Regions from separate parts of the Lacticaseibacillus zeae subsp. silagei genome, predicted to be linked through region 2. Evidence: predicted binding sites of a transcription regulator. Region 2 holds the regulator's gene; the other holds the start of a gene.

Region 1 (16,693 bases), 190 kb from region 2:
ACGATCGGGTAAATAACCGGATCGAACTGTACCGACGAGAAGGTGACGATCGGTTTTTGGCGCTTGATGACAAAGGTGAACTGGATGCCAGTGAACCATTGACTCAAGACTCTATCTACACGCAAACAATGGATGACATTGAGCTGTTGAACGATGCGGGTAATCAATTTAGCCTCAAGAAAATCATGTCAGGTGATCAGACGCCGGTTTTCTTCGGGTCAGCCCTGACTAACTTCGGCGTCGAAACTTTTCTGAATAGCTTTGTTAAATATGCGCCTGAGCCGGGACCTAAAAAAACCGAGCAAGGTGACGAAGTGATGCCGACCAATCCGGAATTCTCAGCGTTCGTCTTCAAGATCCAAGCGAATATGAACCCGGCTCATCGCGATCGGATTGCGTTTGTGCGCATTGTTTCCGGCGAATTTGAGCGCGGCATGGATGTCGTCTTACATCGTACCGGTAAAACGATGCGGCTGAACAATTCGACCGAGTTTATGGCCGATAGCCGCGAAACCGTCTCGACTGCGGTTGCAGGAGATATCGTCGGCTTATATGATACCGGTAATTTTCAGATTGGCGATACCATTTATCAAGGAAAAACGCCTATTCAATTCGAAAAGTTACCGCAGTTTACCCCGGAAATCTTCGTGCGCGTTACCCCCAAAAATGTCATGAAACAAAAGTCATTTCATAAGGGCATGCAGCAGCTGGTCCAGGAAGGGGCAGTTCAGCTCTATAAGACTTATCATACAAATGACTACATTCTCGGTGCGGTCGGGCAACTGCAGTTTGAAGTTTTCCAGTTCCGGATGTTGCATGAATACCACTCCGAGGTTGTGATGACCCCGATCGGTTCGCGCATTGCCCGCTGGATTGATCCGGATCAGATGGACGAAAAGATGAGCAGTTCGCGTAACCTGCTGGTGCAGGATATTCACGGCGATCCGTTGTTCTTGTTTGAAAACCAATACGCCGAGCGGTGGTTTGCGGACAAGTATCCGGATGTGAAATTGACGGCTAAGCTTTAATCTTGGCACAAAAAAAACGGCTATTGGCCGCTTTTTTGTTTCTGGATTTCGAGGCGCCTTTTTGCTTATACATGATAACCGTTACGAAACATCGTTTGATTGCCTATCGAATGAACAAAATGCCTCTTTTATTCAGCCTGACGTTCTAACTTAGGGATCGTTATCTCGGCTAAGTGGTGGCCTATGATTGGCGAAACATCGTCAATGGACTTTTTGAGCAGTCGATCAAGCGTGTAAGCAATTTCCTCACGCTGAATGTTGCGGCGTTCGTTGGTGAACAATATCTCGATGTGCGAAGGTGCCTCTGTATAAACAACGGTGGTTTGACCGAGTGAAAAAACTTTGACAAGTCGGGCATCAGTGCCGCTTAGTTGCTGGCTTACCAAATTTCTAAAGCTGTTGGTGACATTAATCAGTCGCATGGTCAGGCCCTCCATTTCTCTTCCTACTGGTTTTATTATAAAACAATTTAAGGAAAAATAATATTATGTACAATCGAAAGCCCGCGAACAATTTGTCCGCGGGCTTTCTGTCTTTGCATCACTCATCTTGATCGCGATGATCGGTTGATGACTGATGGTGTTTACTTTTTGCTGGTTTTTGAAGGCGTTTCGGCTTTGGCTGGTTCGCCAACCGTAATTTCACCATTGCTGATGCGGGCTTCAAGTTCCTTGGCATCCGGATGATCCAGATAGAAGTCGGCTACCCGATCTTCAATCTGTTCTTGGATAACCCGCCGTAATGGCCGCGCACCCATGGATGGATTGTAACCCAGGCTGACCAGCTTCTCTTTGACCGGATCGGTGACATGAATCGTCAGGCCCTGACTCTTGAGATTATTGTTGGTGTCAGTGATCATTAAGGAAACGATCTTCAACAAGTCATCTTTGGACAGTGGCTTGAATTCAACAATGTCATCAAAACGGTTGAGGAATTCCGGCTTGAAGTAATTGCCAAGCTGATCCAGAACGCTGTGCGTCTTGCCACTCAAGGTTGCACCAAAACCAACATTAGCCTCGGCATCGGTTGATCCGGCATTGGACGTCATGATGATGATGGTATCCTTGAAGGAAACGGTACGCCCTTGCGAATCCGTCAAGCGGCCATCATCCAGAATCTGCAGGAACATGTTCATAACATCTGGATGGGCTTTTTCAATTTCATCTAACAGAATCAGACTATAAGGATTGCGCCGAACTTTTTCAGTTAACTGACCGGCTTCCTCGTAGCCAACATAGCCTGGCGGTGAACCGATTAGTTTGGAGACACTGAATTTCTCCATGTACTCCGACATGTCAAACCGAATCATGGCATCTTCCGAACCGAACAGCTCTTTGGCAAGCTGCTTGGCCAGTTCCGTTTTACCAACACCGGTAGGCCCAACGAAGAGGAAGGAACCGATTGGCCGGCCCGTCTTGTTGAAGCCAATCCGGTTACGGCGAATGGCCCGCGCAACTTTGTCAACTGCTTCATTTTGGCCGATGACATGTTTTTCAAGATCACTCGCGAGGTTCTTCAACTGTGCCTGTTCTTGTGCTTTCAATTCACCGACAGGAATGTTGGTCTTTTCTTCGACAATCTTTTCCATGTCTTTTTCGGTGACGGTTGGCACTTCATCTTCAGGTAGATTTGATTGTTTCTTGGCCATGTCTTCTAATTTCGTGACTTGATCGCGATAGAAGGCGGCTTTTTCGTAATCTTCCTGCTTAAGCGCTGCCTGCTTTTGATTCTCGGCATCCGCAATCTTGGTTTTGATCGTTTCAGGATCAACGGTTGCAATCGTCAAATTCTTGCGAGAACCGGCTTCATCCAACAGGTCAATGGCTTTGTCAGGTAAGAAGCGATCCTGAATGTAGCGGTTGCTGAGTGTAGCTGCGGCTTCAATCGCGGCTTCCGTATACTTAACATGATGGAAGTCTTGATAACGCGGCTGCAAGCCTTTCAGAATTTTAATGGTTTCGTCAACGCTAGGTTCTTCAACCATGACTGGCTGGAGTCGCCGAGCAAGCGCGGAATCTTTTTCAATTTGCCGATACTCGTTGCTGGTGGTTGCGCCAACCAGCTGCAATTCGCCACGAGCGAGGGCAGGTTTCAAAACGTTGCCTGCATCCATGCCGCCTTCAGCATTGCCGGCACCGACAATTTCGTGAATTTCATCAATAAATAGAATAATGTTCTTATTTTGTTTGAGTTCGTCGATCAATTGTTGCATCCGCTGCTCGAATTGACCACGAATACCGGTTCCTTGAACGAGGGAAACGACATCGAGGCGAATAACGTGACGATCCTGGAGCTTTGCCGGTACGTCGCCATTGGCAATCTTCAAAGCCAAGCCTTCGACGACAGCGGTTTTACCGACACCGGCTTCACCGATCAGAACCGGATTATTCTTCGTCCGGCGATTCAAGATTTCGATCACCCGTGAAATTTCCTTGTCGCGGCCGATGACCGGATCAATTTGGCCTTTGCGTGCCTGTTCGGTCAGATCAACACCGAATTGACCCAGTAATCCCTTACCACCATTGCCATTGCGGCCGTTGTTACCATTGCCGCCGCGTCCTGCCTGAGTAGGCGGGATTTGCGCGTTGGGCTGTTGCGGCCGATCCATTCCCTGATTCATCGCACGGAAGATATCATCTAAGCTCCCGAACCCAAACGGATCAGTAGCATTTGTTGGATTCATATTTCCTCCTGCTTGTTTCTTGAGTAATTGATAACAGTTTTGGCAGAGATTGATCTCCTGCCGCGTACCGTTAACAACGGTTGAAAGATGAATAGTGGCTGGATTCTTATGACAGTTTTCACATAACATTTTGTCACAACCTTCCTGTCTAAATAGGTGCCACATATAGTCGAAAAAGGTTTGACCTTTCTTGACCTATGGCAATAGTATACACCCTCATAGCGAGAATGCAAGCACTCGACACACAAGAGTGCTAAAAAGTTCCAAATATTTCAGTGATATCAGGCATTAGCGCTTTTTCAATGCCTACTTTTATGCTAACCTTATGGAGTGAGGTGAGGCAAATAGATGACTCAGGATTATGTCGCTTTAATGGATGAGTTAAAGACTGGTCAGCGTGACAAGATCACGGTGACGCCCGAAACATTCATGGCGTTTCGGGCGGCATGGACAAATTATCCCGATCGTGAAGAAATTGTGGGGACGGCCAAACGCGATGGTGTCATCGAATACCATTACCGGTCAGTTGATTCCCGCTAAATAAGCGTCAAATCTCATGTGACGCTTGTGGCAAGCTACAAAAAATGGTAAGGTTTACATGAATTGTTTTAGGTGTTAGTGTGCCTATAAACTATTCGGAAAAACACTAGAAATCTAGTTAATATGAAGGAGCAGATCAGTCATGGAAAAACGTGAATTTAACATTATTGCAGAAACCGGGATCCACGCACGTCCGGCAACCTTGTTGGTACAAGCAGCCAGCAAGTTCAACTCAGACATCAACTTGGAATATAAAGGTAAGAGCGTTAACCTGAAGTCCATTATGGGTGTTATGAGTTTGGGTGTTGGCCAAGGCGCCGATGTTACCATTTCTGCTGAAGGTGCTGACGAAGCAGACGCAATTGCTGCTATTACCGATACTATGAAAAAAGAAGGCTTGGCTGAATAATGGCTGAACATTTGAAGGGAATCGCTGCTAGTGATGGGATCGCCACAGCGAAGGCCTATTTACTGGTTCAACCTGATTTATCATTTGACAAAAAAACGGTTGATGATCCTTCAAAGGAAATCAATCGGCTGAAGCAGGCACTTGATCAAAGTAATGATGAGTTAAAGGTTATCCGTGCAAAGGCCGCTGAATCGCTTGGCGAAGAAGAGGCTCAAGTTTTTGATGCCCATATGATGATTTTGGCTGATCCTGACTTTACCGGTCAGATCGAATCCAAGATCAAGGACGAAAAAGTAAATGCCGAACAAGCTGTGAAAGAAGTTTCCGAATTCTTCATTCAGACCTTTGAGGGCATGACTGATAATCCGTATATGCAGGAACGTGCTGCCGATGTTCGCGATGTAACAAAGCGTATTATGGCGCATTTGTTGGGTCGTACATTGCCGAATCCGGCATTGATTGATGAAGAAGTCATTATCGTGGCTCACGATTTGACCCCTTCTGACACGGCACAGCTCAACAAGAAGTATGTGAAGGCATTCGTCACCGACATCGGTGGTCGGACGGCCCATAGTGCGATCATGGCGCGTTCTTTGGAAATTCCTGCTGTTGTCGGAACCGATGACGTCACCAAAAAGGCCAAAAATGGTCAATTGATTTCCGTTGATGGTCTTACCGGCGAAGTTGTCATTGATCCTTCGACGGATGAAGTTGCCAAGTTCAAGCAAGCTGCTGAAGCATTTGCCAAGCAAAAGGCTGAATGGGCACAACTGAAGACGGCGAAATCCGTGACGGCTGATGGCAAGCATTTTGATGTTGCGGCTAACATCGGGACCCCTAAGGATCTCGATGGTGTGCTGGCAAATGGTGCTGAAGGTATCGGCCTGTATCGTACCGAATTCCTTTACATGGATTCTTCCGAATTGCCGACTGAAGACGATCAGTTCGAGGCTTACAAGAAGGTTCTTGAAACCATGAATCCGAAGCCGGTTGTTGTTCGGACAATGGATATTGGCGGGGATAAGCATTTGCCATACCTGCCACTACCGCAAGAACAAAACCCATTCTTAGGCTATCGTGCGATCCGGATCAGTCTTGATCGTCAGGATATTTTCCGTACGCAATTACGGGCTTTGTTGCGGGCGTCTGCATTCGGTAATCTGCGGATCATGTTCCCGATGATCGCAACCATTTCCGAGTTCAAACAGGCTAAGCAGATCTTCACAGAAGAAAAAGACAAGCTGGTTAAGGATGGCGTTAAGGTATCCGACAACATTCAACTTGGCATCATGATCGAAATTCCTGCTGCGGCAGTTTTGGCTGATCAGTTTGCTAAGTATGTCGACTTCTTCTCGATCGGGACTAACGATTTAATTCAGTACTCCATGGCGGCTGATCGTGGGAACGAACATGTTTCTTACCTGTATCAACCATACAACCCATCGATCCTTCGGCTGGTCAAGCATGTGATTGACTCAGCCCACAAGGAAGGCAAATGGGCTGGCATGTGTGGTGAAGCTGCTGGTGATCCGATCATGGTTCCGCTGCTGCTTGGTATGGGACTTGACGAATATTCCATGTCTGCAACTTCTGTTCTTAAGGTGCGCAGCTTGATGAAGCGGCTATCCACTGAGGACATGGCTAAGATGGCCGATGTTGCTCTAAATGAAAATATTTCAAATGACGAAAATGCAGATTTGGTTAAAAAAACAACCGGTCAGTAATGACGTCATGATTTGAAGAAGGCTGTCATCCCAAACAGGGTGGCGGTCTTTTTTAATTGCTTTAAAGCTTTGGCGAGATAGCTTTGTCATTTCTTTTAAGGGCAGCTTGATAAGCAGACAGTAATGCATGCGCTGGTCGTATTCACTTGGCGCGCATGCAGCATTTTCAGAAAAGTGGTATGGTTATTATGTAAACTAAAAAGGTCGAGCCGCGATGCAGATCTGTGATAGTAAGTATGGTGGTTCACCGAATGAGGGGGAATTGCATGTATTTACAACATCAAACAAAAACAGGCTTGCAGCGCAGGGCCGGTGCTTTTTCCACTGCGCGTGTTCGGTTACGACTAGTGGCGCTCATTTCGACAATGGGCGGTCTTCTTTTTGGCTATGATACCGGCGTCATTAATGGCGCTTTGCCGTTTATTTCCAGTGAACTTAAATTAGCACCTGGTTTACAGGGATGGGTTACCAGTAGTTTAACGTTAGGCGCGGCTTTTGGTGCGGTGTTGGTCGGCCGTGTCAGTGACCGGTACGGGCGTAAACGTTTGATTACCGGATTAGCCGGTTTATTTTTTCTCGCCACACTCGCTTCTTCACTAGCGCCTAGTGCTGGTTGGTTGATTGGCGCCCGGATGGTCTTGGGGCTGGCAGTCGGTGGTGTTTCAGTTTTGGTTCCTAGTTTTCTGGCCGAAATTGCGCCAACGAATCGGCGCGGTCGACTTGTGACCCAAAATGAATTAATGGTCGTCTCGGGTCAACTGCTTGCGTTCATCCTGAATGCCGTTTTAGGGACGAATTTTGGTAATGTTCACGGTATTTGGCGGTGGATGATCGTCTTAGCCGTGATCCCGGCTATCCTTTTGGGTGTTGGCACCCATTTTGTTCCTGAATCGCCACGCTGGTTAATGATGAAGGGCCGTCAAAAGGATGCTGAAAACAGTCTCGCGGTTTTGCGAACGCCACAAGAGGTTCCAAATGAGCTTGAACATTTAAAACAGACGATTGCGAAAAGTGCAGAACATAAAAAAGTTAAGCCGGTTGATGCACTTAAGGTTAAGTGGATTCGGCGACTGTTGATGATCGGTATCAGTTTAGGCGTTATCCAGCAAATTGCCGGGATTAATGTCATGATGTATTACGGAACGTCAATTTTGCAGATGACCGGATTTGGCCGCAACAGTGCTTTGGTTGCCAACATTGCCAATGGGGTCACGGCGGTTGTTGCCACAATTGTGACGATGCAATTACTTAAACATGTGCCGCGCCGACCATTACTGATTATTGGTTTAATCGGTACGTCACTGGCGATTACCGGCGTCACGTTCGCTACCCGTTTGCCCGCAGGATCGCCAATGCGTGCCTTTATAACCATTCTGATGATGATGCTCTTTCTAGCCTTCTTCCAAGGAGCGATTAGCCCGATGACTTGGTTGCTTATGTCGGAGATTTTCCCGGAGCAGTTGCGTGGACTCGGTATGGGCACAGCGACCTTCTTCCTGTGGTTAGGTAATTTTGCGGTCGGGGTGCTTTTCCCGATTGGCTTGGCACAAATGGGGATGTTTTGGACCTTCGTTTGCTTCATTGTGACGAACATTGTGTCCTTGCTGTTTGTCATTATCTTTGTCCCGGAAACGGCAGGGAAGTCGTTGGAGGCTTTGCACCGGGAGGAAAAGACGCGGTTGAGTCGGTGAGTGAGAAAATTCGTGTTGCAAGATAGCAGCTATTCTGAAGTACGCTCACGCTCCAAAAACGCGTTCGCAGGCCCAGAAACCTGCGTGTAAGGACCTCTCAAGCATAAATGGTAAAAGACAGATCAGTTCCTGATGCACTTAAACGCGCTCACCAGCCCAGAAACCTCCACATAAGGACCTCAGACCTAAATGGCCAAAGCCCGGCCATTTAGGTCTGAGGCCACTTATGCTCCGGTTTCTAACCGGGCTGGTTCACGCTCTGCTCTGGGTAAAATATTTGCCCTTTCTCCAAAGTCTGGTAGGATAAAGTTGTATCAATTAATTCGATGAACCTTCACAAAGGGGAGCCATTGGCTGAGATCGGGGAGACCCGGACCCTTCGAACCTGTTCGTTAATGCGAGCGTAGGGATTTGTGAACGGTCGGAAGCGACCTTCTTTGTGAGTGGGGATTCACTAGGAGGCTTTTTTTATGCAACAACATAAGCGTCTGGTTGTTATTTTGGAAACAGCGATTATTGCCGCGTTTGCGATGGCGCTGACGTATATTCCGCATACCACCGGGGTTTCGGCGATTGAGTTGAATTATGGCTTGATTCCGATCGCGGTGCTGGCGATGCGGCGTGGGGCGATTCCTGCCGCATGGGCTGGCTTTGTCTGGGGCATTCTTGATTTGATTCTACGTGGCCTGAGCGGTGGCAGTGTCCTGAACCCGATTCAGGGCTTCCTTGAATATCCAATCGCGTTCACGCTGGTTGGTTTGATGGGATTGACCTATGCTGCCTTTCAAAAGAACGTTCGCGGCGGTGAAAAGGTAAAGGCTAGCGGCTATGCTTTCGCCGGTATTATCATCGGTACTTTTGCTAAGTACTTCATTCACTTTATCGCTGGCGTTGTTTTCTGGGGCAGTTATGCACCAAAAGGCATGAATGCCTGGATCTATTCGTTGATCGTTAACGGCGGATCTGCGCTGTTCAGTACCGTATTGGCCATTGTCGTTGTCGGCATTTTGCTAACAGTCGCGCCACAACTCTTTATCGCCAAAGACGGCAAGTCGCTTTCTACCAAAGCAGCTTAAGCCGTTGCATCATTCATAAAAATGACTGGCCGTTTCTTGTCTCCCCGCATTGTAAGGGGCTAGGCATCTAGGCCTTAAATCGGTTCCAAAGATGAAACAAATCTTTGGAGCCGATTTTTTTGTTTTCAAGAAAACTGAAGATGATTAGCGCGGCAGTTGCTGAATTTGAAGCACATTACCGATCCAAATTTTCCCATTGGGCTGAACGAGGATCCGTTTTTAGACGTAGGCAGCACAAATAATTCTCTCTAAACACGAACATTAATTTGAAGATAGTCAAATATAGTTCCATTTTACGGTTGAATGTTGTTTCTGAACGTGCTATTCTCAAAATATCTTAAAGAAAGCAGGGAACAAGATGCAGAAAGTAGCTGTGGTCATGGGCTCAAGCTCGGATTGGCCGACGATGCAACAGGTTACGACGCAATTGACGGCGTTGGCGATTCCTTATGAAAAGCACGTTATTTCGGCTCATCGGATGCCGGATAAGCTTGCGGAATTCGGTAAACAAGCGGCTGATCAAGGCTTTGGAGTGATTATTGCTGGAGCAGGCGGCGCGGCCCATTTACCGGGGATGCTTGCAGCCAACACCCTTTTGCCTGTCATCGGAGTTCCAATTAAAACACGAACATTAAATGGCGTCGATAGTTTGTTATCGATTGTCCAAATGCCCGGCGGAGTGCCAGTCGGAACCATGGCCATTGGTGATGCCGGTGCTGTCAACGCTGCTTTATTTGCCGCTTCAATCCTAGCGTTGACGGATGAGACATTAACCCAACGTCTCGAAGCCTTTCGCGCCGAGCAGACCAAACGCGCCGAAGAAAGCGAGGCTGCACTCAAATGATTGATGTGGTGACGTCTCCGGCAACAATCGGCATTATCGGCGGTGGCCAGCTTGGTCGGATGTTAGCCCAAAGCGCCAAGACGATGGGTTATAGTGTCGGCATTCTCGAGCCCACACCTGATTCACCAGCAGGGCAGGTCGCTGACTTTCAAATTACGGCGCCCTACGATGATCAAGCGGCGTTGACCAAGTTAGCCAAGGAATCCGATGTTTTAACTTATGAGTTCGAAAACGTTGACTTAGCTGCACTTGAGGCTGTTCGACATTTAACTCGGATCCCTCAAGGCACGGCAATTTTGGCAACGACTCGGGACCGCATCAAGGAAAAGAGTTTTCTTGAAACCCACGGCGTTCCGGTGACCCCGTTTGCGGCAGTTGATTCACTGACAACATTGAAAACCGCGATTGCCAAGATCGGCTTGCCAGCGATTCTGAAAACCACAACAGGCGGTTATGACGGGCACGGCCAACAGGATATCAACACACTGGCAGATGTACCGGTGGCAGAAAAGTTGCTTGCGCATGGCCCTTGCATTTTGGAAAAACGGCAGCAATTTGACCGTGAAGCTTCCGTGATGATCACGCGTGATGGTCGCGATCAAGTCCGAGTTTTCCCGATTGTCGAAAATCGCCACAAAAACCACATTTTGCATCTCACTTTAGCACCAGCACCGAACATTTCCCCGGTTTTGGCCCACAAAATCGATGACCTAGCGACCAAAATTGCCTTAGGACTTGATTTACGCGGTGTGCTGGGCGTTGAGCTGTTCCTTGAAGGGGATAACGTGATTGCCAACGAGCTGGCACCGCGACCACATAACTCTGGTCACTATTCGATCGAAGCATGTAACTTTTCCCAATTCGATGCGCACATTCTAAGTATCTGCGGCCTGCCGATTCCGCCAATTAAATTGAAGCAGCCAGCGGTGATGCGCAATTTGCTCGGTGATGATTTAACCCAAGCAAAAGCCAAGTGGCCGCAACATCCCGAGTGGCACATGCACGATTATGGCAAAGCCGAGATTCGCCCTGGCCGCAAGATGGGGCATATCACGGTGACCGATGATCGCAATGTTTTGGACATACTCAAACAAATGGAGGCAGCATGGTGAAGAAGACAACGTTACTGTATACCGGCAAAGCCAAGCAGGTTTTTGCAACCGAAGATCCGGATGTTTTATGGATGGCTTACACCAATCAGGCCACGGCATTGAACGGGGAGAAGAAAGCGCAGATTGATCATAAAGGTGAGCTGAATCGGGCCATTTCAACCTTGTTGTTTAAGGAGTTGTCCGCCGCCGGTATCCCAACCCACTACATTGATTCACCGGATGCCACCACAATGATCGTCAAAAAAGCGACGATGCTGCCGCTGGAAGTGGTGGTGCGTAATTATGCATCAGGGCACTTTGTCACGAAGTTCAATGTGAAGCCGATGATGAAGCTCGACCCGCCGATCCACGAATATTATTACAAGTCCGATGAACTCGGCGATCCATTCATGAATGAGGCCCAGATTTTTGCTTTACATGAAGCAACGCCTGAACAGTTACGCGAAATTCGTGCATTAACCGACCGCATTAATGCCTATCTCACGAAACGCTTCAATGAAGTTGGCATCACCTTGGTTGATTTCAAGCTTGAGTATGGAACGTTAAAAGACGGCACATTGGTATTAGCCGATGAATTGTCACCGGATAATTTCCGCTTGGTTGATCAACAAACAGGCGCGTCGCTTGATAAAGACGTTTTTCGCCAAAATCGGGGTCCACTAACACCGGTATATCAAGAAGTGCTTAATCGACTACAAGAAAAAGGAGCTGCTCATGTTTAAAGCTAAAGTTTACGTGACCTATAAACCTTCTGTACTGGATCCCAAGGCCGAAGTCATTAAAACAGCCTTAAGCCGGATGGATTATCACAATGTTGCTGATGTCTTGTATGGCAAATATTTTGAATTAAAACTTAGCGGCACCGAAGCAGCGGTACGCAAGCAAGTCGATACGATTTGTGATCAGTTGCTTGCCAACGTCAATATGGAAACCTATCGCTTTGACTTGGAGCCAATCACGGAGGATGAGGCATGAAAGCGGCTGTTATTTCTTTTCCCGGATCCAATTGTGACCTGGATTTGCAATGGGCAGTTCAACAAATTGCGGGTGCTGATTGTGAATTGATCAAGCAGGATCAAACCGATTTAAGCAGTTACGACGTCGTGATGGTACCCGGCGGTTTTTCTTACGGTGATTATCTGCGGAGTGGTGCTATTGCCCGCTTTTCACCCGTCATGACGGCGCTAAAAGATTTTGCGGATGCCGGCGGTTATGTGCTTGGTATCTGCAATGGCTTTCAGATTTTAACTGAAGCCGGTTTGTTGCCTGGCGCGTTGCAGTGGAATCGCGATCTAAACTTTATCTGCGAGCCGGTGGCGTTAACCGTTGATCGTGCGGACACGGCGTTTTCCAATCAATATCAGGTTGGTGAACAATTGACGTTGCCGATTGCCCATGGTGAAGGCAATTATTATGCCGATCCGGAAACGTTGGCGAAGCTCGAAGCTAATGGTCAAGTGGTGTTTCGGTACGTCGACAATCCGAATGGTAGTGTTCATGACATTGCGGGCGTGACCAATGCGGCGGGAAATGTTTTAGGGATGATGCCGCATCCGGAACGTGCAGTTGAAGCCTTACTTGGCGGTACTGATGGATTAGGCGTCTTTCATTCGCTTATCCAACAAACGAAAGGAGCCGACATTCGTGGCGCACGTTGAAATGAGTCCAACGGCCATTGCCGAAAAGAAATCCTATCTTGACTTGGGATTAACCGAAGCAGAATACGAACGTTTTACCGAATTAATCGGCCATCAGCCCAATGATACCGAAATCGGTTTGGCAAGTGGCATGTGGAGTGAACACTGTGCTTATAAGTACAGCAAACCGATCCTGCGTCAGTTCTGGACCAAGAACGAACGGGTTTTGATGGGGCCGGGTGAAGGTGCCGGCGTCATTGATATCGGTGAAGGCAAAGCGGTGGTGTTTAAAGCCGAAAGCCATAATCACCCTTCCGCGGTTGAACCTTATGAAGGTGCCGCAACCGGTGTCGGCGGGATCATCCGCGACATTTTCTCCATTGGTGCTAAGCCGGTGGCCATGTTGGACTCACTGGCATTTGGTGACCTCACTCAGCCACACACCCAGCATCTGGTTGACCGGATTGTTGCCGGCATTGGCGGTTATGGCAACGCGATCGGCATTCCGACAGTGGGTGGCGAAACCAATTTTGATGGTAGCTATACGCGCAATCCGCTGGTGAATGCGATGTGTGTGGGCATCATGGATAAGGATCAGATTCAAAAAGGCAAAGCAGCCGGCGTCGGTAATGCCTTGATTTATGTCGGCGCTAAGACCGGGCGGGATGGCATTAATGGTGCCAGCTTTGCGTCCAGTGAATTTTCCGACGATGAGGCAGCTGATCGCTCAGCCGTTCAAGTCGGCGATCCATTTATGGAGAAACTACTGATGGACGCGTGCCTTGAGATTACCCAACAACATCAGCAGGCACTTGTCGGCATTCAGGATATGGGTGCGGCAGGGTTGGTTTCGTCCAGTGTTGAAATGGCCGGTAAAGCCAATAGCGGGATGGCCTTGGATCTTGATTTAATTCCGCAGCGTGAAGCCAACATGACCCCATTTGAGATTATGTTATCCGAGTCTCAAGAACGTATGCTGCTTTGTGTTCGCGCCGGTTTTGAACAAGAAGTTTTGGATGTCTTTGCAGCTTATGATCTGGATGCAGCAGTTGTTGGCCATGTGATTGAAGGGCATCAATACAAACTTTATCACCATGGCAAATTGGTTTGTGATGTGCCGGTTAGCTCTTTGACCGATGATGCACCGGTTTATGAACAAGAGGCTAAGCAGCCGGAGCGTCTGGCTAACCCGGCGCCTGATTTTGATCCGATTGTGACAGATCCGGTCGCAACCTGGAAAGCGATGATGGCGATGCCAACCATTGCCGATAAGTCGTCTTTGTATCGCCGCTATGACGCGCAAGTGCAAACCAATACGGTCGTGCGGCCAGGCAGTGATGCCGCAGTGATTCGCGTGCGCGGGACGCATCGGGCATTAGCGATGACAACCGACAGCAAAGGCCGGTATCTTTATCTCGATCCGCAAGTCGGTGCTGCAATGAGTGTCGCCGAGGCCGCGCGGAATCTGGTTGCCAGCGGGGCAGAGCCATTGGGGATTACCGATTGCCTTAACTTTGGCGATCCAACCAAACCGGAGGCATTTTACGAACTTGCCGAGGCAGCTAAAGGCATTATTCAAGCTACCAAAGCGTTTAACGCACCGGTGATTTCCGGTAACGTGTCACTTTATAACGAAACGAATGGGCACGCGATTTATCCGACGCCGATGATCGGAATGGTTGGGCTGATTGAAGATCTCAGCACCATCACGACAGCAGCCTTTAAGCACGCCGATGATTTGATTTATCTGGTTGGTGAAACGCATGGCGACTTTAACGGCAGTGAGTTACAAAAACTGCAAACCGGCGGCGTTTCCGGTCGATTATTCGACTTTGATTTAGAAGCAGAGCAGACCAATCAGGCGTTTGTTTTAAACGCAATTCGCCAGCATTTGGTCACTGCTGCCCATGATTTAAGCGACGGCGGTTTGCTGGTGGCACTTGCAGAAATGGGCTTTGCCAATGGCCTAGGTGCCAAGATTAAGGTGACACTGCCAACCAGCTGGGGATTTTCCGAGACCCAAGGCCGCTTCTTGATGACGGTGGCACCAGAAAATCAGGCAGCCTTTGAAGCCTTAAACGGGCCAGCAAAACTGATCGGCCATGTCCAAGCAGCACCGGAATTTGACGTCACAACCGTCAGTCATCAATTTTCGGTGGCCTTGAGCCAGCTGCAAACTGCATTTGAGGAGGCACTCCCATGGTACATGAACCAAAAGGCTTAAATGAAGAATGCGGCGTCTTTGGTATTTGGGGCAACCCCAACGCTGCCAGTATTACCCATCTAGGCCTGCACACGCTGCAACACCGTGGACAGGAGGGTGCCGGTATCGTTGGCCTTACCAAAGAAGGCATGCGGCGCCATTATGGTTTGGGACTGTTAAGTGAAGTGTTTACTAACACCGATCAGTTACGGCCATTGATGGGTCGGGCTGCTTTAGGTCATGTTCGGTATTCGACGGCGGGCGGTCGCGTTTTGGAAAATATCCAGCCGCTGCTTTTCCGGTTTTCTGATGAGTCAATTGCCTTAGCGCACAATGGCAATTTGACCAACGCGATTAGCTTGCGGCGGGAACTCGAAGATCAAGGGGCCATTTTTCAATCGACTTCGGATACCGAAGTGCTCATGCATTTGATTCGGCGCCAAGTCGGCAAGCCTTGGTTGGTTCAGCTAAAAACGGCACTGAATGAAGTACACGGTGGTTTTGCGTTTGTTTTGCTGACCGAGCATGGCTTGTATGCAGCCGTTGATCCCCATGGCTTTCGGCCGATGGTGGTCGGCGTGATGCCAGATGGTGGTTACATCGTTTGCAGTGAAACGGCTGCCTTGGATGCAGTGGGCGCCGACTTTGTTCGCGATGTTCAACCTGGTGAATTAATTACAATTGACGATGCCGGGTTGCACCTTAATCATTTCACGACCGATACCACGCTGGCTGTTTGCTCGATGGAATATATTTATTTTGCCCGGCCGGATTCTGACATTCATGGCATCAACGTTCACCAGGCGCGCGTACGCATGGGTGAGCGTTTGGCCAAGGAACAACCGGCCGGCGCCGATATTGTTGTCGGGGTGCCTAATTCATCACTGTCAGCCGCGATCGGATATGCCAAGGCCAGCGGGATTCCCTATGAAATGGGGCTGGTCAAGAGCCAGTATGTGGCGCGGACATTCATTCAGCCGACACAGGCCTTGCGTGAAAAAAGCGTCAAAATGAAGCTGAGCGTCATCAAACCGGTCGTTGCCGGGAAACGGATCGTTTTGGTCGATGATTCGATTGTGCGCGGAACCACTTCCAAACAAATCGTTAAATTACTCAAAGAAGCCGGCGCTGCGGAGGTTCACCTGCGCATCGCCAGTCCGCCGTTGCGGTTTCCATGCTTTTATGGCATTGATTTTCAAACGACCAGCGAGTTGTTTGCGGCCAATCACACGGTTCCGGAAATGCGTGATTTGTTGAATGTTGAATCACTTGGATTTCTTTCGACTCAAGGGCTTGAAGATAGTATCGGGTTACCGACCACGGCTCCGAATGGCGGGTTATGCGTCGCTTATTTCACCGGAAAATATCCAACGCCGCTTGACGATTATGAATCCGACCTGAATAAAGAAGTTGCGTCACTCAAAGTTAATGTTGCGGAGGTTAGCGCATGACAGATTACAAAGACGCTGGCGTTGATATTAAAGCTGGTGACGAAGCGGTGCAGCGAATTGCCGCGTTAGCCAAGGAAACAACGAACGAAAATGTGTTAGCTAGTGTTGGCGGCTTTGCAGCGGCATATCGGTTGCCGTCTGTCCCACAGCCGACCTTGATTAGCGCTACCGATGGCGTGGGAACCAAATTATTGTTGGCCTTACAATGCGATGCCCACGAAACCGTCGGCATTGATTTGGTGGCGATGGTGGCCAATGATTTGCTGGCGACAGGAGCGCAACCGTTATTTTTCCT
Region 2 (16,693 bases):
GCCAAATAAACATTAGCGAGCGTTTGGGCTTCAACCCCTTGAGTGGCATCGACGACTAGCAGTGCGCCTTCACACGCCGCCAGACTGCGACTGACTTCATAGCTAAAATCAACGTGTCCCGGCGTATCAATCAAGTGGAAAATGTAGGTTTCGCCATTTTTGGCTTTATAGTGCAATTCGACCGCGTTGAGTTTAATCGTAATCCCGCGCTCCCGCTCAAGCGCCATATCATCAAGCACTTGCGCCTGCATGTCACGCTTGGCAATGGTGTCGGTTAATTCCAAAATACGATCGGCAAGCGTCGATTTGCCATGATCAATATGGGCAATAATCGAAAAATTGCGGATATGCTTTTGTCGTTCCAGCATTTCTTCATGATTCATCTTTAATAGTGCCTACTTTCTAAGCGAACGTTTGATTCTTATTATAGCAGAGCGTGAGCTGGCGCGGTTAGAAGTCGGAGTATAAGTGGCCTTGGGCGTGATGGCCCGATTTTGGCCATTGCGATCAAGGTCCTTATACGCAGATTTCTGCGCCAGCGAACGCGTTTCAAGCAGAGCGTGAGCTGGCGCGGTTAGAAACCAGAGCGTGAACAGGAGCGCTTACACGTAGATTTCTGCGACTGTGAGCGCGTTTCTGCAACAAGACAAGGATATCAAAAAATCGGCTCCGGCGACATTTTGCCTCCAGAACCGATTCTATTGGTGCCAGTTGCTTCCCCTTAACGCATTATTTCCCGCCTTTAAACGCTTCTTTAACACGGTCAAACAACGTGCCATTATGCGGCGTGACATCTTCACCGCTGGCAGCAGCAAATTGCATCAATGCTGCTCTTTGTTTCTCATTCAGATGCTTTGGCGTTTGAATTTCGACGGTAACAATTTCATCGCCGGTTCCGTTGCCGCGCAGTCTTGGCGCACCCTTACCGCGTAGTCTGAACTTAGTCTGGCTTTGGGTACCTGCCGGGATCTTCAACTCAACCGGTCCATGAACCGTATCGACTTTGATTTCGTCGCCCAATGCAGCCTGCGCAAAGCTTAATGGAATGGTCAGATAGATTTCTGCGCCGTCCCGTTGATACTTTTTGCTTGGCGCAACTCGGAAAACAATGTACAGATCACCGTAAGGCCCGCCGTTGGTCCCCGCTTCACCAGCTTGTTGCAGCCGCATTTGCTGACCGTCTTCAACGCCGGCTGGAACCTTGACATCAATGGTGTGCCGTTCTTGTTCATGACCGCTGCCATGGCAAGTCGGGCACTTTTCTTTAATTTCTTTACCGGTACCACCGCAGACGTCGCAAACCTGGCGTGTCATCATCGTGCCAAAGGCCGTATTTCGTTGTACCTGGATATAACCGGTACCATGGCACTTATGGCACGTTACCGGGCTTGTACCCGGTTTAGCGCCACTACCATGACAGGTATGACAAACAGCTTCGCGATCGTAGGAGATCTTGGTATCTTTACCAAAAATCGCCTCTTCAAACGTCAAGTCCATCCGGTATTGTAAATCGGCGCCTTGACGCGGTGCTGACGGATTCGCTTGGGCACCACCGCCAGCTCCGCCAAAGAATTGGCTGAAGATGTCGTCAAAGCCACCGCCAAAACCACCTTGGCCACCGAAATCGCCAAAGCCGCCTGCCTGGCCTGCGCCTGCGCCGGCGTTGCCAAATCCCTGCGGACCATCAGCAGAACCATACTGATCATAGGCCGCACGTTTCTGGGGATCAGACAGGACCTGATAGGCTTCATTTATCTCTTTAAACTTTTGCTCTGCACCTGGTGCGTGATTGAGATCGGGATGATATTTTTTCGATAGCTTGCGAAAAGCCTTACGAATGGTGTCATCATCGGCATCCCGGCTCACACCGAGCGTCTCATAATAATCTTTCTGATCCGCCATGAGTTCCTCCTCGATTCAGATCGTGACTGAAAATGCCAATTCAGCATAGCATAATTCAAACAAAAAGCCAAAACCGCGCCGCGGCTTCGGCTTTTTGCTGATGATCTGCGACCTTACTTCTTATCGTCGTCAGAAACATCCTTGTAATCGCCATTGATGGTATCATCGTCAGACTTCTTGTCATCGGTACCGCCTTGCGTTGCACCGGTTGCAGCACCACTGGCAGCGCCGCCTTGTGCCTGCTGATTCTTTTGGGCGTTTTCGTAAAGCTTAACGGTCATATCCTGAACTAGCTTGTTCAAGTCGTCCCGCTTCTGCTTCATGTCATCAAGGTTGTTTTCTTGTTGCGCTTTCTTCAAAGCTTCCTGAGCATCCTTGACTTTCTTGATATCTTCTTCAGGAACCTTGCCGTCAACGTCCTTGAGTGTCTTATCAGTCTGGAAGAGTAACTGATCGACATCGTTCTTCAAGTCGACTTCTTCCTTACGCTTTTCGTCGGCTTCGGCGTTTTCTTCGGCTTCCTTCTTCATACGTTCGATTTCTTCATCGGACAAACCACTGGAACTCTTAATGGTGATGTTCTGTGACTTGCCGGTGCCGAGATCCTTGGCAGAAACTTGAACGATCCCGTTCTTATCGATATCAAACTTGACTTCGATTTGCGGAACCCCACGTGGTGCCGGCGGAATATCCGTCAATTCGAAGCGACCAAGCGTTTTGTCATCCGCTGCCATTGGCCGTTCACCTTGCAGAACGTGAATGTCAACAGCCGGCTGGTTATCAGCTGCAGTTGAGAAGACCTGGCTCTTGGAAGTCGGAATGGTCGTGTTACGATCGATTAATTTGGTGAAGACGCCACCCATGGTTTCAATACCCAAGGACAGCGGCGTAACATCCAACAGAACAACATCCTTAACATCACCGGAAATGACACCACCTTGGATAGCAGCACCCAAAGCAACAGCTTCATCAGGGTTGATGCTGTGATCTGGGTCTTTGCCGGTCCATTCTTTAACGGCTTCCTGAACCGCCGGAATTCGTGTAGAACCACCGTTCAAGATAACCTTGTCGATGTCAGCGTTAGTCAACTTAGCATCCTTCAACGCATTTTCAACCGGTTGCTTGGTCTTGGCAACCAAGTCAGCGGTCATTTCGTCAAACTGAGCACGCGTCAAAGTGCGTTCCAAGTGCAACGGTCCATTAGGGCCAGCAGAGATAAATGGTAGACTGATCTGGGTCTGGGTAACCCCAGATAGATCTTTCTTGGCCTTTTCAGCAGCATCCTTTAAACGTTGCATGGCCATCTTGTCCTTAGACAGGTCGATGTTGTTGTCCTTCTTGAATTCGGAAACCAACCAGTTGATGATCTTGTTATCAAAATCATCCCCGCCCAAATGGGTATCGCCATTGGTTGACAGAACTTCAAAGACGCCATCACCTAATTGCAGAATGGAAACATCAAACGTCCCACCGCCAAGGTCATAAACCAGAATCTTTTCATCTTTATCGCCTTTGTCCAAACCATAGGCCAGTGCGGAGGCCGTTGGTTCGTTGATGATCCGCTGTACATTTAAGCCGGCAATCTTTCCGGCATCCTTGGTAGCCTGACGCTGGCTATCGTTAAAGTAAGCTGGCACGGTAATAACCGCATCTTTAACCGGTTCGCCCAGATAGTCTTCAGAAAACTTCTTGATGTATTGCAGAATCATCGCAGAAATTTCCTGAGGTGTATATTCCTTGTCGCCAACCTTAACCTTATAGTTGGCTTCGCCCATGTGGCGTTTGATCGAAACAATCGTATCCGGATTGGTAATCGCCTGACGCTTAGCAACTTCGCCGACTTGAATTTCACCATCTTTAAACGCAACAACAGACGGTGTGGTCCGATTGCCTTCAGGATTTGTAATGATCTTTGGCTGATTGCCTTCCAAAACCGCAACAGCTGAGTTGGTGGTTCCTAAGTCAATACCAATAACTTTACTCATATTGTTATACCTTCTTTATTTTCAGTTTAATTATTTAGCAACAACGACCATAGCAGGGCGTAAAACCCGATCTTTGAGATAATACCCTTTTTGCAGGACCTGCGCGACAGTATCAGCTGCGTGTTTGTCATCAGCCGCGACTGTTTGTACGGCCTGTTGGGTATTCGGATCGAATTTTTCACCGGTACCATCAATAGCAGTGATGCCGTTTTCCTTCAAAGCACGCTCCAAATGGTCATAAACCATTTGGACACCCTTTTTCAGTGAAGCAGCACTATCACCTTTGGCCTCGGTTGCAAGCGCACGTTCAAGATTATCGACAACGGGCAAAATCGCCTTTGCCAACTTTTGGCCGTCGTACTTCAGCATCTTCTGTTGCTCTTTTTCGAACCGATGATTCATGTTTTGAATCTCCGCGGCTGCCCGCAGATATTTATCTTCAAATTCATCACGTTCTTTCTTCAACTGTTCACCGTCATGTTGGCTGGTTTTCAGTTGATCATTGAGATCAGCGATGCTTTCTTTCAGAATTTCTTCTTTAAGCGAAGATCCTGACGTTTCAGCAGGTTGCTTTGCCTGTTTGGCGGTATCTGCCGCGGTTTGCTTTGCTTTTTTCTCTGCCATGGTATCCTCCCTTTAAACCATATTTGCCAGTCGTCATGAAGCAACACTAACAAATATTTTTTAATATTCATTGATCAAAGTTGGCATAATAATCTGTCAACCGTTTTGCCAGCTCTTCACGGAAAACATCCAGCAGTCCGATCATTTTCGAATAAGGCATCTGCGTCGGTCCTAGCAAGGCGATCATTCCAGTGCCGTGGTCACCAACATCGTAGCTAGCGGTGATTAAACTGAGGTTGGCCAAATCAATTGGCTTAAGCTCTGGCCCCAAACGTACTTGAACTGGCGTTTGACGAATCGGTCCGCCAAGCAGTTCCGTCAGATCACCGTGATCAGCGTCAATCAATGACATAATCTTTTTCAGTTCATGGATATCGGAATCGCCTAGGTAATCCATCAAATTCAACCGCCCGCCAACGTAAAAGCGCTCGGACGCAGCTGATTTCAAAACGTTACCGAAAATATCCAAGAAGCCTTCAGGACTGGTTAGATACTGCATTAACATCGAAGGCACATCGGTTTTCAGCCGTTGTGCAACTTGAATTAATGGCAGTCCAACGAGTTGATCATTGACAATTCGAATCGCCTTTTCAAGCTCATCGGATGAGATGTTTTGCGATACGGTAAAGACCTGGTTTTCAATGTTACCGTTATTCGTGACCAAAATCGCCATGACCTGGTGATTGCCTAATGGAACAAGGCGAAAACCTGTCAGCTTGATATTGGTTACTTCAGGTCCCAAGCTAATGGCCGTGTAACTCGTCAGATTGGACAAAATTTGCGCACTTTGCGCGACAATCTCATCCATCTTATTGTATCGCTGGCTAAATGCCTGCTTGATAGTCGCCAGTTCTTGATGCGAAACACGCACCGGTTCAACAAGGTGATCGAGATAATAACGATAGCCTTGGGTTGACGGTACGCGCCCGGAACTGCTGTGGGTCTTGGTGATCAAACCGGCATCTTCTAGCGACGCCATATCATTACGGATTGTGGCGGAACTGACATGAATGGGCAGCTCGCGCATCAATCGCTTTGAACCAACCGGCTCTCCGCTTTCAGTAAACAGGCGGATGATTTCTTTTAAGACGAGCACTTGCCGTTTCGTCAACATTTTCTCACCTCACCTTTAGCACTCGTTTCACACGAGTGCTAATACACTGAATAATATACCAAGCACCGTTAGCAAAGTCAAGGCGACATTGCTAAAATCTTCAGTGTTTTCGGTGTTTCTAGCCAGTGGCGGCCATTTTTTCAAGAAAAAAGAGCCGTTTAAATAAGCGGCTCGTCAAGCAAAAACTGTTGAAAGACTTCGTTGCCTAAAAACTTGCCCTTGTTAGTCAGCCGGATGAAGCCATCATCGCGCTGTAACAAGCCTTGGCTTTCCAACTCAGGTACGGTCTCGCCATAAACGGCATCAACGGTCAGATGATAGCGCTGATAGAAGCGTTTTTCACTTACGCCACGCATGGTTCGCAAACCAAGAAACATTTCTTCTTCAATTTGTTCGGACACCGGAACCAAATGATGGGCCAAAACCGGTAAATGATCGGTGCGAAGCGGCGTTAGGTACTGTTTGATCGGGCCATAATTGTGATACCGATCGCGACCAAGATAACCAAACGCACCAGCTCCGAAGCCAAAATATTTGTCATTTTGCCAGTAAAGCAGGTTGTGTTGGCATTGGTAGCCATCCTTGGCAAAATTGCTGATTTCATATTGATGTCTGCCATGTGCTTCCATCAAATCAATCGCGTCCTGATACATGTCGGCTTCGACATCCTGCGTTGGCAAGCGCAATTTGCCTTGGCGCATCAGGTTATAAAAAATAGTTTTCCGCTCGAGAATCAGTGAATACGTCGAATAGTGCGGCAAGTCTAAATCGAGGGCTTTTTGTAGACTATTTAAAAAGTCGTCCCGGCTTTGATCAGGCAATCGGAAAATCAAATCAATCGACAAATTATCAAAGCCGACTTTTCTGGCATTGGCAATCGCGGCATACACATCCTTGGCGCGATGAATCCGCCCGATCCGTTTGAGAACATCATCATTAAAAGACTGGACCCCGATCGAAAGCCGATTAACGCCATAGTCATGTAAAACCTGCAACTTATCGGTCGTCAGCAAATCATTGGGATTCGCCTCAAACGTGAATTCACCAGAATCGAAGTGTAAAATGTCGTGAATACCCTGACAAAGTTTCGCCAACTGTTTAGGCGTCAGAGTTGTAGGTGTCCCGCCGCCGACATACACCGTTTCGATTTTCTCATCAGGGTGCTCGGACATGACCATCCGCATTTCCTTAAGCAGCATCGCAACATAGTCATCAACCGGCTGACCTTCAATGAAGACTTTATTGAAATCACAGTAGTAACAAATATGTTCGCAAAATGGAATATGAATATATGCGCCAGCCATTTTAACCCTTCCTCGCGAAATACTGACGGACCGCCGCTTCATCTTTCTTTAACTGGATAATCAAACCTTCTGCATTGGCAAATTTCACTTCGCCGCGTAGATAATGGTACCAACGAACCTGAACAGTTTTGCCATAAATCATACGGTTGAAATCAAGCAGATTAATTTCCAGCGTCACGTCACGATCGCTACCAAACGTGACATTACGGCCGATCGAAGCCATCCCCAGATACCAAGTGCCGTCGACGTTTACCGTCACGGCATAAATCCCGATGCCAGGAAGCCGCTGCTGACCTAATGTTGCCAGATTAATGGTTGGAAAGCCAAGTTCTCGACCACGGGCTTCGCCATGCACCACTTTGCCAGTCGTTAAATAAGCATACCCTAAAAGCTCGTTTGCCGTATCGATATCACCTTGATCCAACGCATCACGAATCCGGGTCGAGCTGATTTTTGCACCATCTTCGGCCAACTTAGGTACGCTAACAACTTCAAACCTGCCGTGCGCGTAGTCGGGCAGCAACGCCATATTGGCAATCGCGCGTTTACCGTAAGTATAGTCAAAACCAGCCACAACGGTATCGGCTTTCAGGCCCACCAAATACTGATCCACAAACGCTTGCGGCGATAAGGCAGCAAATTCCGGTGTGAAGTGAACAAAATACAACAGATCCACGCCTAATTGCCGCATCAAATCGATCTTTTCTTCACGTGTTGACAGATACTGAATCGTTGTTTTACTAACGCCACGATAAACAACAGCCGGATGAATATCAAATGTCATCACGGCTAACGGCAATTTTTTGGCTAAAGCTATATGCTTTCCTGCTTTAATTACGGCTTGATGGCCGCGATGTACGCCATCAAAGAAACCCAGCGTTAAAACGATGGGCTGTGGCGGCGCCGCTGATGCTTGCAACGGCGGGTGAATATCAATGACTTCCATTAAAATTATCTCTCATTCTTCTCATTCGCTAAAAACATAATATCCGGGCGATACTGCTGCTTTTCGAACCGATAAATCGCCTTCAAAACGCCAGCATAGTGTAGACGAACCCGCGGCGCATGCAGATGAAGGGTTAAAAATCGGCCATGCCGGACATCTTCATATTGATCTTCTGTCAAATCAACTTTCGGCAACTCAGCAAACGCAATATCAATCGGTTGGATCACTAAAGCTAAGGTACCCTCAGCAATATGTTGCTCCAAGGCTTCAAGGCTGACCGCTTGAGCTAATGTAAAGCCGCCACTTTTAATCCGCGTTAACTGGCTCATCACTGCAGCGACGCCTAATGATTGGCCAACCTCAACTGCCAAGGTTCGAATATAGGTTCCCTTAGACACCGCAGCCTCAAAACGAAAACGTTGCGTCCCTTTAGTTGCGTCGAAAACCGGGTCACTGGTTCGCTCAAACCGTTTTACCGTTACCTGACGTTTTGGCCGTTCAACTGTCTCGCCGGCCCGGGCATATTCATACAGTCGCCTGCCGTTGACTTTGACTGCGGAAAACATCGGCGGTACTTGGGTAATCTCGCCTGTCCATTGCGTGAGCACCTGATCCAGTTCATGCACCGCGACCGGCTCCACCAGCGGCGTTCGCTTCTCCACCTCACCATCAAGATCTTCAGTGGTCGTGGCAAAGCCAAGTGTGATTTCGCCGGTATAAATTTTCCCACTGGCCATTAATTGGGGCACGGCTTTGGTTGCCGCACCAATCGCCAGCGGCAAAACACCGTCAACGTTCGGGTCAAGCGTGCCGGAGTGACCGATTTTTTTAATGTGGAGAAGCTTGCGTGCATGATAAACGGCATCGGCACTGGTCATGCCGGTCGGTTTATACAGCGGAAGAATGCCGTTCATGAATTCGGCCCCTTTCAATTTTTAAAATTAAAAAACGCTGACTATTGTACGCCATCACGCTTTTGGCTTGGTATACATACTGCGATGATGCTTGACATGCACCGCATGTCGCCATCCTGCCCAAATGAAAATCAGTACTACCAAAATCGAAAAAAGCCAGTCCGGCGTTTTAACGTTAATCATAGGCAAACTTAATCCAAGCTTGATGGCAATAAGACCAACAAGTACATACGCCGCAGTTTCCAGTTCAGGTACCCGGTCAATGAAGGTCGTGATCACTTGAGCAACAATCCGCATCGCCAAAATACCTAAGCAACCACCGATTAAAACAATGACCGGATTACTGGAGACAGCCAAAGCGGCCAGGATTGAATCAACCGAGAAGACAATATCGAGGCTCTCAATTTGAAAAACCGTTCCCCATAAACCATGGACGCGTTTGGTTCGCTTGCCGGTTTTACTTTTTGGATGACGCACCGCATAAAAATAGCTGGCACTCATCCACACCAGATACAAAGCGCCAAGTGCCTTAATCGGCCAGAATTGCAGCAAATACGTTCCCAGTCCAATCGCAATGAAACGGAACAGATACGCCCCGCCCATGCCATACATCAAGGCCTTTTTACGGTCCGACTCAGCCTTAAGCTGTTCGGTTTGGGCAGCGAGAACGACCGCATTATCCACCGAGAGCATGCATTCTAAAAGAATTAAACTAAAAATCGTGATTAAACCGCTAACCGAAAAAGCTAGCTGCCAGTTGTGCACGGAAAAGAATGGTCCGTATAAGGCCCCTAAAAACTTGATCGCAATCCTTCCCTTCTCAATGTTTATTATTATACCGTTCAAGCCAGGAAAGCTAAAGCGGGGATCGCGAGAAAAGGAAGACTGCTCGTTGCATGATGAGGTTATTGAAAATTGGCGCACCAAAAAAGGATCCAGTCTTTGCGACTGAATCCTTTCTGGGTGAACAGCGCTATTCCAAATTCTTGCGCCGCACTTCATTGATTAACTGATCAATACGGGCACCATACTGAACGGATTTGTCTTGAGCAAATTCGATTTCCGGCACCTTGAACAGCCGAATCCGCTGCCCGACTTCACGTCGAATCAGTCCGCTGGCTTTATCCAAACCGGTTTGGGCTGCTTCGACTTTATCAGGTGCATCATCGAGAATACTGTAGAAAATAGTGGCATGTTGCAGATCACCGGTCAGTTTGACTCCGGTAATCGTCACGCCTTTGACCCGCGGATCGTTAACATCCTTCAACAAGATATCATCAACTTCACGTTGGATCTGAGTCTCAACTCGACCGATACGATGCTTCATCTGCGAATTACCTCCTGTTGAGCGTGAGCCGGCGCGCTTAGAAGCCGGCTCACGCGTTATGGTGGAGCGTTCGTCAACTTTTCACAGCAGCAAACGCCTATCCCTTAAATGATTTCCGTACGCAGTTTACTTAACCGGTACTTCTTCCATTGTAAAGGCTTCGATCTGATCACCGACTTTAATATCGTTATAATTCTCAATGGTCAGCCCGAGTTCAAAGCCTTGGCGAACCTGCTTGACATCATCTTTAAACCGACGAAGTGAACCTAGTTTGCCTTCATACTTGACAATGCCATCACGGATGAGGCGAACGCCGGCATCGCGGGTAATATATCCGGAGTCAACGTAACCACCGACAACCGTACCGACTTTGGAAACCGGAATTGTTTCACGAACGGTGACCGTACCGATAACCTTCTCTTCATAAGTTGGTTCCAGCATGCCTTTCATCGCAGACTCGACTTCTTCGATTGCCTTGTAGATGACACTGTGCAGGCGAATATCAACATCATCTTGTTCCGCCTGCGCCTTAGCCATTGCTGTCGGTCGAACATTGAAGCCAATGATGATGGCATTACTTGCTGCGGCCAGTGTCACATCACTTTCATTAATCGCACCAACTGCTTGGTGGATAATGTTGACCCGAACGTCTTTGACTTCAATCTTTTCAAGACTACCAGCCAAGGCTTCAACAGATCCTTGGACATCCGCCTTAATGATGACGTCAACTTCTTTGAGTTGACCCTCTTTCATTGTTTCAAACAGATTATCCAAAGTGACATGGGTTGTGTTCTTACGTTCTTCTTCTTGGGCCCGTTTTGCCCGTTCTTCACCGGCAGCCCGTGCAGTCCGTTCATCCGCAAAGACAACGAACTTATCAGCGGATTGCGGCACGTCGTTAAGCCCGGTAATTTCGACCGGCATGGATGGCAACGCGTCCTTGACTCGACGGCCATGATCGTTGGTCATGGCACGGACACGGCCAAAGGTATTTCCGACAACAATCGGATCGCCGGTATGCAAAGTTCCTTGTTGAACCAAAACCGTTGCAACCGGTCCCTTACCTTTATCCAAACGTGCTTCGATGACCGTACCGACAGCTCGCTGATCAGGGTTAGCCTTCAATTCGAGAACATCCGCTTCCAGTAAGATCATTTCCAATAATTCGTCGATGTTCTTACCGAATTTAGCTGAGATTTTGACGAAAATCGTGTCGCCACCCCAGTCTTCAGGAATCAGCCCATATTCGGTCAATTGTTCCATGACATGCTCCGGATTGGCACCTGGTTTATCGATTTTGTTGACCGCCACAATGATCGGCGCCTTGGCAGCCTGGGCGTGATGAATCGCTTCAATCGTTTGCGGCATCACACCATCGTCAGCAGCAACCACAAGGACAACAATATCGGTAATATCGGCACCGCGCGCCCGCATGTTGGTGAAGGCCGCATGCCCCGGAGTATCGAGGAACGTAATCAACCGATCACGTAATTTAACCTGATAAGCCCCGATATGCTGCGTAATGCCACCGGCTTCGCCTTCAGTCACGTGCGTATGCCGTAACTTATCCAGCAAGGTCGTTTTACCATGGTCAACGTGCCCCATGATCGTCACAACTGGCGGCCGTGGCTGCAAGTTGTCTTGGTTCTTGTTTTCTTCTTCGAACACCTTGTCCAAATCGGAAATATCTTCGTGAACCTTTTCCTTCGCGTCAATACCATAATCGGTAGCCAAAAGTTCGATGGTATCTTTGTCCAGGCTCTGGTTCTGGTTGACCATAACGCCCAGCATAAACAGTTTCTTGATTAATTCAGCTGGCTCACGGTGAAGGATCTTGCCCAGTTCCTGAGCATTCATCCCAACTTCATAATTCAAGACTTCTGGTAACGGCCGCTCTTTGCGCTGTGGCATTTCCTTCTTCGGCTGGCTCTGCTGACGGCGCTTGTTCTTCTTGTTGCGCCGGTTGCTGTTGCGGTTAAACCCGTTGCGATTCCCAAAGCTGTTGCCGCGACCAAAGTTGTTATTCCCACCACCGCGCCGACTATTGCGGTTGTCCTGACTGCCGACCGTTGCGGGTTTGGCAGCTGGCGTAACGGCAGCCGGTTTTGTAAAGCGTTGATTGGTTTTTGCGGCTGGCTGTTCAGTGCGAGGACGTTGTTCTGTCCGTTGCGGCCGCTGTTCCTTCTGTGGCCGCTGCTGTGTCCGAGTCGACTCAGAGCGTTCAGGACGTTTACTCGCTACGGCTGGTTTAGCCTCTTGTTGGCGCTTTGGCTGTTGCCGTTCGGATTCCGGCTTGACGAATTTCCCGCCATTGCCTGCAACGGGACGCGGATTGCCATTGGCTGCGGTCGGACGTCCGGCACGTGGCATTGGTCCGGTCACACGTTGGTTGTCAAACCGGCGATTACGATCACGCCGATTGCGATCATTCGGACGATTGTTATTCGCAGAACGGTTGTTATTGTTGCTGCGATTGGTATTGCGGTTCCCTGTTTTAGCAGCCGCTGCCGGTTGCTCGCCACCGCGGTTGTGATTCCCGGACTTATGTGCTGTCTGGGTGCCCCGTGGCCGCAAAATCGTTGACTTACTTAAAATGATTTTACCGTCAGCGGTTTTGTTAGACCGTGCCGGCTTATGCTCATGCCGGGTCGGTTTTTCTGCAGCTGCATGCTGATTATCTTTCGCACTTGTAGACGCTGCTGACTTGGTCGGTTTAGCAGCCGCTGATGTTGAAGGTGTTTTAGCTGCTGAAGACTTGCTCAACACCCCTTTGATTTTCGCTTCCTGATCTTGATCGATCGAGGACATGTGATTCTTGACTTCGATACCCAAGTTCTTGGCGATATCGATCACGTCTTTATTATCGACGTGCATTTCTTTGGCAAATTCATAAACGCGTTTTTTGCCCATTTCTTCACGCTCCCTGCAATTTAGGTGAGCAGCTCTTGCATCTTCTTGGCGAAGCCTGCATCTGCCACGGCAATGATTGAACGATCACTACCGATAGCCTGTGATAAGTCCATTTTGGAGAATACTGTCACCAAAGGAACTTTATAGTAGCTGCTTTTATCGGAAAACTTCTTGCGGGTATTGGCACTTGCATCACTGGCGACAAACACCAGCTTTGCATCACCGGAACGAATCGCTCCTAACACCAGTTGGTCACCGGTGGTTAAGCGACTGGCGCGGCGGGCCAATCCCAATAAATTCAAAACGGCTTGTTTTTGCATGGTTACTTGCCGAATAGTTCCTGACGCGCCTTTTGGTGATCGACATAAGCAAAAAGATCATCATAAAAGGTCGGGTCAATGGTGATACCGAAGGCTGCGTCAATCAGTTTCTTCCCTTTGGCCTGTTTCACGGCATCAGGATTCAACGCTACATATGCGCCCCGTCCTGCTGCTTTGCCAGTCGGATCGATTGCAACAACATTCTCCTTGTTCTTAACGATCCGAACAAGTTCTTTCTTGGGCATCATCGTGTTGCTTAGCAAGTCCTTGCGCATTGGAATCTTACGCTTTTTCATGGCTCGCCTCCTTATGCCTGTGACTGATCATCAGCGTTTGGCGTCACCGGCGTTGCATCAGATGCATCATCCGCCTGCTCCGTTTCAGCTGTGTCATCGCTCGGTGCTTCTGTGTCATCTGCCTGATCATCCGAAGCTTCAGCAGCCTCGGCTTCTGCTTCAGACAACTCATCGTCATCCACGAATTCAACTTCGGACTCTGGCTTAATATCGATCTTATAACCAGTCAACTTTGCGGCAAGCCGTGCATTTTGACCTTTTTTACCGATGGCCAATGATAGCTGATAATCAGGAACGATGACCGTGGCCGAACGATCATTATCTTCATCGTTGAACTGAACCGCGATGACTTGGGCAGGATTCAAGGCATTGGCGATGTAATCGGCAGGATCTTCTTCCCACTGAACAACATCCATGTTTTCACCTGACAACTCATTGACTACCGCCTGCACCCGAGCACCGCGCGGGCCAACCGTTGTGCCGACAGCATCGACAGCATCGTTAGTTGCCCGAACCGCAATCTTCGTCCGATCGCCGGGTTCACGCGCAATGTTGACAATTTCAACCGTGCCGTCGAAAATCTCCGGAACTTCTTGCTCAAACAAGCGTTTAACCAAGCCCGGATGCGTTCGACTAACGAAGACTTGGGGGCCTTTGCTGGTATTTTCGACTTTGGTCACATAAACCTTGATGCGATCGTGCGCCTCATACTTCTCGTTCGGCATCTGATCTTGGCGACCTAAAACCGCTTCGATCTTACCTAAATTGACGTAGATGAACCGATTATCGCGCCGCTCGACAACGCCTTGTAAAATTTCATCTTCATACTGGGAATATTCATCATAAACAATACTGCGTTCGGCTTCCCGCACACGCTGCATAATGACCTGCTTGGCTGTTTGTGCAGCGATCCGTCCGAAATCTTTAGGGGTAACTTCGAATTTGATTTTATCGCCGATTTCGTAAGCTTTATTAATCGCCAACGCATCCTTGAGACTTACTTCTAACCGCGAATCAAAAACTTCATCAGTCACTTCTTTGACAGCATAGACATGGATGTCGCCTTGTTTAGGATCAAATTCCACATCGACATTTTGTGCCTGATTGTAATTACGCTTATACGCGGAAACCAATGCGGCTTCCAAAGCTTCGATCACAACCTCTTTCTTAACACCTTTTTCTTGCTCTAAGGCGTCAAGTGCTTGGATCATTTCCTTTGACATGCTTTTCTTACCTCCACTAGAATTCGATCGCCAACCGTGCAGAAGCGATCAATTTTCGGTCGATGACCTGATCGAATTTGCGGCTTTTATCTTTGACCGTTAATGTCAGCTGGTCAGGCTTCAGATCTTTCAAAGTACCTTCGAAGATTTTCTTACCGTCCAGCTTTTTGAATAGCGAGACATGAATGTAGTCGCCGACTGCCTGCTCATAATCCATCTCACGTTTCAACGGTCGCTCGGCACCGGGACTGGAAACTTCGAGGAAGTATTGTTGCGGAATCGGATCCGGGTCCATACTGTCCAGTTTCTCGGACAAAGCTTCGCTGACCAAGACACATTCATCCAATGTGATGCCGCCTGGCTTGTCGATATACACCCGCAAGTACCAGCCGCCGCCTTCCTTCACAAATTCGATATCCGTGAGGTAAAAATGATGGTCGTCCAAAATCGGTTTGACCAAAGCGGTCACGGTTTCAACAACCGATTGCGTACTCAAGCCACCGCCTCCTTTATTGTTCACTCAAGACTTTTGATTCTAACGGTTGCCAGACAAACATCATGACGTTCGCCAATAAAAAGAGTGAGCATCGCTGCTCACTCACCGCCAGAACCTTACTTTACTATTGCTACAATACCATAGATAGCCGTCACTTGCAAACAGGCAGTCCGTTGTGGTAGTAAGCGTCACTACCAACTTCACATGATTTTGCTACTTTGGGGTTATGCCACCATCATATTGCCTGACATTTTAAAATAATCCGTCAAAAAGCGAGAGTTGGTTCTCATCTGGTAAATCGTCTAGCACATGGTTGGTTGTCATGTAATCAATCAGTGTCTTGGAGACTTTACCACGATTGGCAAGATCTTCTTTGGACAGGAACGGCTTTTCTTCGCGGGCGGCGACAATCTGCTTCGCAACGTTATCGCCTAATCCCGGAACCGCACGGAATGGTGCCAGAATCGTGTGATCATCTTGAATCAGGAAATCATGCGAATCAGACTTAGTGACATCAATCATTTTAATCTTGAAGCCGCGTTCCAGACATTCGTTGGCAATCTCAAGCACGGTCAGGAGTTGCTTCTCTTTCGTCGAAGCATCCATCCCTTTGTCAGTGATTTCTTTCATGGCGGCCTTAACTGCTTCTTTGCCGTGGCTCATCGCGGCCAGATCAAAGTCTTCCGCACGGACCGAGAAGTAAGCCGTGTAGTACACCAGCGGATAATGAACCTTGAACCAGGCAATTCGTAACGCCATCAAAATATACGCTGTAGCGTGGGCTTTCGGGAACATATATTTGATCTTCAGGCAGGAATCGATGTACCAGTCCGGCACATTTTCATTTTCCCGCATGGCTTTTTGCCAATCATCCGGAATCCCGCGCCCTTTACGCACGTGTTCCATAATGTTAAAGGCCATTGAGTCATCCATGCCCCAATGAATCAAGTCCATCATGATGTTATCACGACAGCCGATGACTTCTTTTAGCGTGACGATGCCTTGCTTGATCAATTCTTCGGCATTGCCTAACCACACGTCGGTCCCATGCGAAAGACCAGAAATTTGAAGCAACTCGCTGAAGGTTGTCGGTTTGGTTTCTTCGAGCATACCGCGGACAAACCGGGTACCAAATTCAGGAATGCCCAGTGTGCCCATTTTCGAATTGATCTGTTCAGGCGTAACTCCGAGACTTTCAGTGCCGGAGAAAAGCGCCATCACACCAGGGTCATCGGTTGGAATCGACTTTGGCTCGACGCCGGATAAATCCTGCAACATGCGGATCATCGTCGGATCATCATGGCCCAGCACATCCATTTTCAAAATATTGTC

The links. Region 2 encodes HrcA, which represses chaperone genes, less so after heat shock. Its sites were predicted from a motif close to TTAGCACTCNNNNNNNNNGAGTGCTAA; they were not measured.
Region 1: the regulator HrcA is predicted to act here: its motif matches at 3,942-3,968, upstream of LACZS1_RS06680 (ATP-dependent Clp protease ATP-binding subunit).

Annotation. Positions count from the first base shown of each region.
Region 1 is NZ_CP132484.1:1,401,753-1,418,445, forward strand. Features, by position in the region: gene LACZS1_RS06670 (peptide chain release factor 3) at 1-1,028, shown strand, start outside; gene LACZS1_RS06675 (DUF1827 family protein) at 1,157-1,450, opposite strand; gene LACZS1_RS06680 (ATP-dependent Clp protease ATP-binding subunit) at 1,612-3,840, opposite strand; gene ykzS (protein YkzS) at 4,060-4,251, shown strand; gene LACZS1_RS06690 (phosphocarrier protein HPr) at 4,394-4,660, shown strand; gene ptsP (phosphoenolpyruvate--protein phosphotransferase) at 4,660-6,384, shown strand; gene LACZS1_RS06700 (sugar porter family MFS transporter) at 6,651-8,075, shown strand; TPP riboswitch at 8,406-8,503, shown strand; gene thiT (energy-coupled thiamine transporter ThiT) at 8,546-9,151, shown strand; gene purE (5-(carboxyamino)imidazole ribonucleotide mutase) at 9,510-9,995, shown strand; gene purK (5-(carboxyamino)imidazole ribonucleotide synthase) at 9,992-11,107, shown strand; gene purC (phosphoribosylaminoimidazolesuccinocarboxamide synthase) at 11,101-11,829, shown strand; gene purS (phosphoribosylformylglycinamidine synthase subunit PurS) at 11,822-12,082, shown strand; gene purQ (phosphoribosylformylglycinamidine synthase subunit PurQ) at 12,079-12,765, shown strand; gene purL (phosphoribosylformylglycinamidine synthase subunit PurL) at 12,752-14,968, shown strand; gene purF (amidophosphoribosyltransferase) at 14,944-16,398, shown strand; gene purM (phosphoribosylformylglycinamidine cyclo-ligase) at 16,395-16,693, shown strand, end outside.
Region 2 is NZ_CP132484.1:1,595,644-1,612,336, reverse strand. Features, by position in the region: gene lepA (translation elongation factor 4) at 1-383, opposite strand, end outside; gene dnaJ (molecular chaperone DnaJ) at 730-1,902, opposite strand; gene dnaK (molecular chaperone DnaK) at 2,016-3,887, opposite strand; gene grpE (nucleotide exchange factor GrpE) at 3,918-4,511, opposite strand; gene hrcA (heat-inducible transcriptional repressor HrcA) at 4,579-5,625, opposite strand; gene hemW (radical SAM family heme chaperone HemW) at 5,784-6,929, opposite strand; gene ribF (riboflavin biosynthesis protein RibF) at 6,931-7,875, opposite strand; gene truB (tRNA pseudouridine(55) synthase TruB) at 7,881-8,789, opposite strand; gene LACZS1_RS07640 (TerC family protein) at 8,844-9,635, opposite strand; gene rbfA (30S ribosome-binding factor RbfA) at 9,763-10,116, opposite strand; gene infB (translation initiation factor IF-2) at 10,243-13,026, opposite strand; gene LACZS1_RS07625 (YlxQ-related RNA-binding protein) at 13,047-13,346, opposite strand; gene rnpM (RNase P modulator RnpM) at 13,349-13,642, opposite strand; gene nusA (transcription termination factor NusA) at 13,654-14,865, opposite strand; gene rimP (ribosome maturation factor RimP) at 14,882-15,361, opposite strand; gene LACZS1_RS07605 (PolC-type DNA polymerase III) at 15,614-16,693, opposite strand, start outside.